DNA from 2 places in the Sporosarcina sp. P12(2017) genome. Region 1 is predicted to be linked to the other one. Evidence: riboswitches for the same ligand, from Rfam matches in the RefSeq annotation. Region 1 holds a riboswitch; the other holds the start of a gene.
What was found. A riboswitch is a leader RNA that binds a small molecule or an ion and turns the genes downstream of it on or off. The one in region 1 is predicted to bind S-adenosylmethionine.
Positions count from the first base shown of each region.

Region 1 (4,390 bases):
TCATCAAGGAGTAAAAAGCAGTGCAAGTGCTTAGTAAAAGATACTGTGGGCAATGCTTTCATGAGCGTTTAAATATTCTTGTTTTTTGAATTCAGAGTTCAATGTTGTACGGGTACTTTTTATTAATTCCCCATTTCAAACAAAAAAGGCAGCGTTTTATGAAAACGCTCGCCCACTTTATCATTCCTACTATTATCCCCAGTGCTTGGCTATGAATTCATTGCGCCCTGAACGTGCACGGTTATCTGTGTAATGTTCCTTTTCTTTTATGTAATAGTCTTGATGGTATTCTTCTGCTCGGTAGAAAGTTTCTGCGGGGCGGATTGTCGTGACGATAGGCTTAGTAAAAATGCCGCTTGCAGCTAGGTTGGCTTTCGATCTCTCGGCAATTTCCCGTTGTGCATCTGTGTAATGGAAAATGGCGGTTGTATAGGATGAGCCGCGATCGTGAAATTGACCTTCTGCGTCTGTCGGATCGATTTGTTGCCAGAATACTTCGAGCAATTTCTCATATGGGAATAAGGCAGGATCAAACGTAATTTCAACAACTTCTACATGACCGGATGTGCCTTTTTTTACATCTTCATACGTTGGATTATCGAGATGTCCGCCCATATACCCTGACACGATATCCTGGACGCCTGGCCATTCTTTAAACGGTTTCACCATGCACCAGAAGCATCCGCCTGCAAATGCTGCTTTTTCAAAATTCTTTTCAACCATTGCTAACATCTCCTTTATTATGAATGCGCGTGCCCAACTTCCCTAAAACCAACGACACATCTGCTTTTTTAAAGGAAGTTGAAAACAATCCAAATAGTTTTTAACCTCTTTTTGATTGGGCACCCGTTACGCCATACTATCATCTTTTATCTCTTTCCATCTATCAATAAAAGTCCCTCTAATCTATAACAAAAAGATAGAAAGAATTATCCACAAATCCTACAATCTAGATCAATAGCATGTTATTTTTTAAATTGAACGTGAGTATTTCATCTATCGACGCCTTTGTCAATCACCGGCTAGCCCAAGGTGATTTTACGAGGTAACTAGCAACGTTTTCTCCTTTATCTTTCCACCTTCTTCTTCCGGTATACGAATGAATTTAACGATAATCGCACTCACTAAGTAGAGAGCACTGAAAATCCACACGACCCCTTCCGCTCCAACAAGCCCGATAAATGTCAAGGCAATCGCAGGAGCTACGAATGTCGATAGACCTGCAGAAAAATTCAACACGGACATTGCCGCGCCTTTATCTTCACCCGCCACGGATGGTACTAGTGCACCAATCGGAACATAGCCTGCTACTAAACCGCCCCAAATGAATCCGACAATGCTCGTCATAACAATGCTGCCATTTGTAATTACTGGTATATAAAATAATAGTGGCGTGAATATCGCACAACCGATACCACCAAACCAAATGATTGTGTTTTTCCAGCCGAATTTATCTCCAATGAAGCCGAACACTAAATTAAAGATAATGTTTCCTAAGAAAAATGTACCCCATAATTGTAGCCAAGCAGTTGTTTCAATACCGTGCTGTGCCATATGCATTGGTAAGAATACTGGGAATCCATAAACGCTTAAGCTATTAATAACGCGGACAATCCCACCTGCAGCAACTCTCGGATTCGATTTCAAAATGGTGATACCTTTCAATAATTCTTTGACTGCTTCTTTTTTGTTTGCGAGTTTTTTCCTTTCAAACTTGTCTTTATTGACTACTATAGCTAAAACTGCACCAAGACATACCCAGAATATAGATGTCCACATAGTATTGATGTAACCGAAATGTTGGATTGCAACACTTGAATACCAGGCGCCAAGCACCATCATTCCCGCACAAAAAACAAACCAGAACCAACCAACAGCAGAACTCAATTTACTTTGTGGTGTTTTATAAATGACCCATGTTAAGAAGGAATAAGCAAATAACGGATAACCAAAACCTTTAATAAAATAAGTCAGAAGCATAACCGGATAATTCATCGTTGAAAAACCATATGTAATAAACCCTGCTGTACCGATAATATAGACGGCTAACCCGATTGCCATTGTACGTTTCGGCCCAAAAACATCTACGCAGACGCCTGAAAACCAGGAAGACAGAGCAATCGAGACTCCGTATACTGTGAATATAGCTGCTGATTGTTGAATGGTTAATCCACTTTCAATTAAGAAAGGACTTAACCAACCCGCTTCAATTCCATCTCCCATCATGAACAACATAACACCGAAAAAGCCCCATCCTAAGTTTTTTGTAATCCCTATTTTCTCCAACATATCAATACTCTCCATTCCTGCTTATGTATTTTGCATTGTCTTTAGAAAATAAAAAACCTTCCCGTAAAGACGGAAAGAGTAGTTGGCAATTATCGCTAGCACAATATAAATATGCTATCCTCTTTCTATCTCTCAAGCTACGCTTGCTGGATTTGGCACAATTATGTTGCCGAAGTTTCATTGGGCCAGTCCCTCAACTTCTCTCGATAGAAAATAATATGAAATTGGTAGAAAGTTATTAAAATTGAACTAATGAAGCTACTGTACATAATAATCAATTCAAAGTCAATCGATTATCGGAACTTTCTAAATATACTATCTCCAATATGGTATACTAACTAACATAAACTATTTGTTTGAGTCGATTTACTAATAGAGTATTTTTCATCAATATCAGAAAAAAGTTGATTTACACTTCAACATGCGCTTTCCTTTATACTCAATGGAAATTCTCTATTTTTAACAATTAATCGATTATTAAGCTTCAGTAATATTAGGATTTCATAGTAAATTTGCAATTGCAAAATTAATTCGTTAGAAAGGACTTGTGTAATGCAATCGTATATTGATGTAGAAAATGGTATCGTTCCCTCGGTTTGTTCTCTTGATTGTCCAGACCAATGCGGATTGCTTATTCATAAAGAAGCCGGGAAAATTGTTAAAATTGAAGGTGATCCTGAACATCCAGTCACAAAAGGAAGCATTTGCAACAAAGTTCGGCATATGGCTGAAAGGATTTATGATCAAAATCGAATTACAACCCCTTTAAAACGCATTGGGGAAAAAGGCGATGGTCAATTCGTTCCAATCAGTTGGGAAGAGGCCATTACAACTATTACAAATCAGTGGAATAAAATAATTTCTGAAGAAGGTCCAGAATCGATTCTTCCTTACAGCTTCTATGCAAATATGGGAAAACTCAGTTCTAAAGGAATGGACCGCCGTTTCTTTAATCGCCTTGGTTCGAGTCAACTGGATCGGACGATTTGTTCAGTCGCCGGCGAGGCGGGCTACAATTACACAATGGGCGGGCGTTATGGAACGGATCCAGAAGAGATGACGGAAACGAAATTATTTATTTTTTGGGGGATCAATGCGGTCAGTACCAATATGCACCAAATTATGATTGCCCAAAAGGCGAAAAAAAACGGCGCGAAAACTATTGTCATTGACGTCCATAAAAACCAGACCGGACGCATGGCTGATTGGTTCATCCCCATTCTACCTGGAACTGACGGAGCGCTTGCACTCGGAATTATGCATATTCTTTATAAAGAAAAGCTAGTCCATCAAGCTTTTTTGGAACAGTACACAATCGGCCATGAAGCGCTGGGCGAACATGTTAAGTACTACAATCCGCAAAAAGTTTCCACCATTACGGGCGTGCCGGAAGAAGATATTTATGAATTGGCTCGAATGTACGGTAACATCTCTCCTTCCATGATACGCATCGGCAATGGGTTGCAGCATCATGATAATGGCGGCATGATCGTCCGGACCATTACTTGCTTGCCTGCTTTGACTGGGCAATGGGAATTAAAGGGCGGAGGAGCAGTCAAATCAAATTCCGACTATTTGACGCATAATATTGCCGCACTAGAACGGCCTGAACTTCAGAAAAAACCAACGCGGAAATTCAATATGAATTTATTGGGACAAGCATTACTGAAGAAACAACAAAGGATTCGCTCTTTGTATGTCTATAATAGCAACCCCGCCGTTGTCGCACCGGATGCCAATAAGGTCCAGGATGGCTTAGCACGCGAGGATTTGTTTACAGTGGTCCATGATTTGTTTTTGACGGATACTGCCTTGTATGCGGACATTGTTCTGCCTGCGACATCCGCTTTTGAAAATACGGACTTTTATACATCTTTCTGGCATCACTACATCCATTTGCAGGAACCTGTCATCGAAACATACGGGGACAGTAAATCTAACCCGGACGTTTTCAGATTGTTGGCGCAAGCAATGGGCTTTGACGAGCAACCCTTCCTAGATAATGACGCTGAAATGATCGATCAAGCATTAAGCGATTTGTCCAATCCTCATTTATCTGAAGTATCGTATGCTGCATTAAAGGAGCAACGCTATATGAAGG
Region 1 is NZ_PDYL01000021.1:42,317-46,706, forward strand. Features, by position in the region: gene msrA (peptide-methionine (S)-S-oxide reductase MsrA) at 193-723, opposite strand; gene CSV80_RS15240 (MFS transporter) at 1,039-2,289, opposite strand; SAM riboswitch class I at 2,412-2,502, opposite strand; gene CSV80_RS15245 (molybdopterin oxidoreductase family protein) at 2,842-4,390, shown strand, end outside.

Region 2 (4,390 bases), on a different contig from region 1:
GCTGAATATAGTCACTGAACTCCGTGATTTTAACGGTATATCCTTTTTCTTCAAGACCAGGCTGAATTGCTTTTTTCAGCATATCACTATAAGGTCCTGCTGTTGCACCAAAATGAATATTTTTATCATCATCCGATTTTTCAGTAGACTTTTCTCCTCCACAAGCTGCTAATGCCGCAACCAACGCAGTAAGAATGAATGCCAGTACTAGTTTCTTCATAATCCATCTCTCCCCTATTATCTTTTATCTATCATTTTTGAAAAACGATCTCCACCAAATTGAATCAACTGCACGAGCACTATTAAAATGGCGACGGTGACTAGCATAATACTATCATCATATCTGTAATAGCCAAAACGAATGGCTAAGTCCCCAATTCCGCCTCCGCCAACAAATCCAGCCATTGCTGAATAGGCAACTAAGTTAATTAGTGTCAGTGTAAGTCCTTGGATAATACTCGACTTTGATTCAGGTAATAACACATTCCAAATAATCATCCATGGCGAAGCACCCGTTGAAATTGCAGCCTCTATAACCCCTTTGTCTATTTCACGCATGGATGTTTCAACGATCCTAGCAAAGAAAGGAATAGCTGCCACGGAAAGCGACACACTTGCAGCTGCCGGTCCAATCGTATTTCCAACAATCAGTTTCGTCAGAGGTATTAGGGCTACAAGTAGTATGATGAATGGGATGGATCGAATAATATTAACGAAAAACCCAACTACTGAATTTATTGCACGGTTCTCTAAAAATAACCCTTTATCTGTTGTAAATAACAGAACCCCGAGTGGCAATCCAATAATCAGTGCAATTGTAAGCGAGATGCCGATCATATAAAGTGTTTCACCAAATGCTTTTGTAATATCCGGCATGAGTTCCATGATGTGAGATAGATCAAACATGTTGTCGGATCACCTCCACTTGTGCATTTTGTTCGAGTATGTATGCAATCGCCTGCTCTACTTCGTCACGCTCACCTTGCAATTCCATTAAGAAAATCCCAAGTGCTCGTTCTTGAATATATTCAATCGACCCATGCAGGAAGTTTCCTTTCACTCTATACTTCTGCATAGTATCGGAAATCACACCCTCCATGGCTACTTCACCTTTAAAAGTGATTTTTATCAGTGTACCAGCCAAGGTGGACATGACGGTATCCGGGATTTCATACGACACTACACTACTAATAAACTCCTTCGTCAAAGGTTGAACTGGGTTAGAAAAGATGTCATACACTTGTCCTTCTTCAATGACTTTTCCGTCTTGCATAATCGCCATGCGATCACAAATTTCTTTTACGACATTCATCTCATGCGTAATTAACACAATGGTGATATTCAATTCTTTATTGATCTTTTTCAACAATCGTAAAATGGACATTGTTGTATTAGGATCCAGTGCAGATGTCGCTTCATCACAAAGCAAAACGGATGGATTATTAGCTAGGGCTCTCGCAATACCAACGCGTTGCTTCTGTCCTCCGCTCAACTGCGCAGGATATACATTGCGTTTATCGGATAGCCCCACCATTTCAAGAAGTTCCATTACACGTGCCTCTTTTTTGTTTGACGACATTTTTGCTGCTTGTAAAGCAAATGCGATATTTTCGAAAATCGTCTTTTGGCTAATTAAATAAAAGTGCTGAAAAATCATTCCGATTTTTAAGCGCGCCTGCCGAAGTTGTACCCCTGATAGTTTCGTTAAATTTACATCATCAATTAAGATCGTGCCGCTCGTTGGTGTCTCCAACAAATTCAAACAGCGTATGAGAGAACTTTTTCCCGCACCTGAATAACCGACAATACCAAATATTTCTCCAGTCTCGATGTCTAGTGATACATCATCTACACCTTTTACCACTTTTTCTTTTGTCTGATAGACTTTAGACAAATGTTGAATTTGGATCATCTTCTCACTTCTTTCTACATTCAAGTAAATAATCGTTATAAATAGTAAGTTTTTAAAACTTCTTTCTAAATAAAAAAATCTTTCATTTTTCTAAATGAAAGAAGTACTGAAATACACTCAGCTTATCTCTCAGATGGAAAACCATGCTGTAGGATTTGGCACCTTCCTTGTTTCATTCAAGGGGTTGCTGGACTTCATCGGGCCTCTTCCCTCAGTCGCTCATGATAAGAGATTACTATTAAATTATATGCGTAAAACATATACTAATCTGAATTTACAAAACTGTCAAGGCGAATAACAACAAGTCAGCAGAATATCCGACTCATTCTATCAACATTACTTTCTTTTGCCTAATCTTCGCAATCATCTGGAATCGAATGTCCAACCTTCTATTGAAAAGTCTAGTATGATCTATGTATACTTAACGCAAATACCCTATCAAAGAAAGAAGGAATAGACTATGGCTTTATCTAACCGATTACAAAATCTCCCTCCGCATTTCTTTACGTTATTATTAAATAAAATAGAAAAGGCTATGGATGAAGGCAGAGATGTAATTAATCTCGGACGCGGAAATCCTGATCAGCCAACACCTCCCCATATTATTAAAGCATTGCAAGAAGCCGTTGAAGATCCAGCGACACACGGCTACTCTCCATTTAGAGGAACACTTGCTTTAAAACAAGCTGTGGCTGAATACTATCAGCGTGAATATGATGTCACGATTGACCCTGAAACAGAAGTCGCGGTTCTCGGTGGCACGAAAATAGGTGTCGTAGAACTTCCTTTAGCTATTATGAATGAAGGAGACTTATTATTACTGCCAGACCCTGGTTATCCTGACTACTTATCAGGTGTGAGCTTAGCGGGTATTCGATATGATACGATGCCACTACGTAAGGAGAATGAATTTCTTCCTGATTACGATAAACTAACAGATGTTCAGAAAAAAGATGCCAAACTAATGTACTTAAACTATCCAAGTAATCCAACAGGCGTCACAGCAACTCCCGAGTTTTATAAAAAAACTGTGGCGTTTGCCAAAGAAAATCAGATTGCCGTCTTACAAGATTTTGCGTATGGTGGAATTGGTTTTGAAGGCCAGAAACCGATTAGCTTTTTACAAACTGAGGGGTCAAAGGAAGTCGGCATTGAAATGCTGTCCCTTTCTAAAAGGTATAATATGGCAGGCTGGCGAGTAGGGTTTGCAGTCGGTAACTCTGAAATAATAGAAGCATTAAATGTATTGCAAGACCACTTATTCACTAGCATTTTCCCGGCAGTTCAACGTGCCGCAATTGAAGCATTGACAGGTCCTCAACAATGCGTTGAAGAATTAGTTGCGCTCTATGAAGGACGCCTGACAGTATTGCTAACGGAATGTGAGCGCATCGGTTGGGACGTCACGGCTCCTACTGGCTCATTTTTCGCTTGGCTACCTGTCCCAGAAGGCTTTACAAGCGAATCCTTCGCTGATTTATTACTGGATAAAGCAGACGTCGCAGTATCACCAGGAAATGGATTTGGTGTTCACGGAGAAGGATATATTCGTGTCGGGTTGTTGGAAAGTGAAGAACGCTTGCAAGAAGCGATTCGCCGTATTGAAAAGCTTGGTTTATTTAAGTAAGAAAAGTAATTCTACACTACATCAATTACACAAAAAGCCTCCTTGCTCATACCAGTATTTCTGGTATGGCAAGGAGGCTTTTTAGAATCTATTAATCGAGTTCTACAGTATCCAGTAACGCTCGTACTTCGTCTGTCGTATTCGTACTCATCAATTCATTTCGAAGTTCAGCGGCTCCACGGAACCCTTTAATGTAAATCTTAAAGAATCGACGTAGCGGTTTAAATAGTCGCGGTTCGAGCTCTGTAGAATATTTATCAAAAAGATCCAGATGTAAACGCAAAAGATCTAGCAATTCTCTATGATCATGCTCTTTCTTCTCTTTTTCAAAGGCAAATGGATTGTTGAAAATACCGCGTCCAATCATAACCCCATCCACACCATACTTCTCCACAAGCTCCAGGCCCATTTGACGATCGAGAATATCACCATTGATCGTCAACAGCGTATTAGGCGCTATTTCATCACGAAGCTTCTTGATTTCCGGAATCAATTCCCAATGTGCATTGCCATTGCTCATTTCCTTGCGGGTACGGAGATGGATTGACAAGTTCGCGATATCTTGCTCCAGTACATGTCTGAGCCATGTATGCCATTCTTCTATATCTGTATAGCCAAGACGCGTCTTGACACTGACAGGTAATCCGCCAGCTTTTGCCGCTTGAATAATTGCCGCAGCGGTTTCAGGATGGTTAATCAAACCACTACCTTTTCCTTTTGTTGCAACGTTTGGCACAGGACATCCCATATTAATATCCAATCCTTTAAAACCAAGTTCCGCCATCCCAATACTCATCTCGCGGAAATGTTCAGGCTTATCTCCCCAAATGTGAGCGACGATTGGCTGTTCG
Region 2 is NZ_PDYL01000011.1:19,517-23,906, reverse strand. Features, by position in the region: gene CSV80_RS10250 (MetQ/NlpA family ABC transporter substrate-binding protein) at 1-220, opposite strand, end outside; gene CSV80_RS10245 (methionine ABC transporter permease) at 238-906, opposite strand; gene CSV80_RS10240 (methionine ABC transporter ATP-binding protein) at 899-1,912, opposite strand; SAM riboswitch class I at 2,032-2,143, opposite strand; gene CSV80_RS10235 (pyridoxal phosphate-dependent aminotransferase) at 2,373-3,539, shown strand; gene CSV80_RS10230 (tRNA dihydrouridine synthase) at 3,631-4,390, opposite strand, start outside.
Region 2: linked by a shared signal. The riboswitch ahead of CSV80_RS10240 (methionine ABC transporter ATP-binding protein) and the one ahead of CSV80_RS15240 (MFS transporter) in region 1 are both predicted to bind S-adenosylmethionine.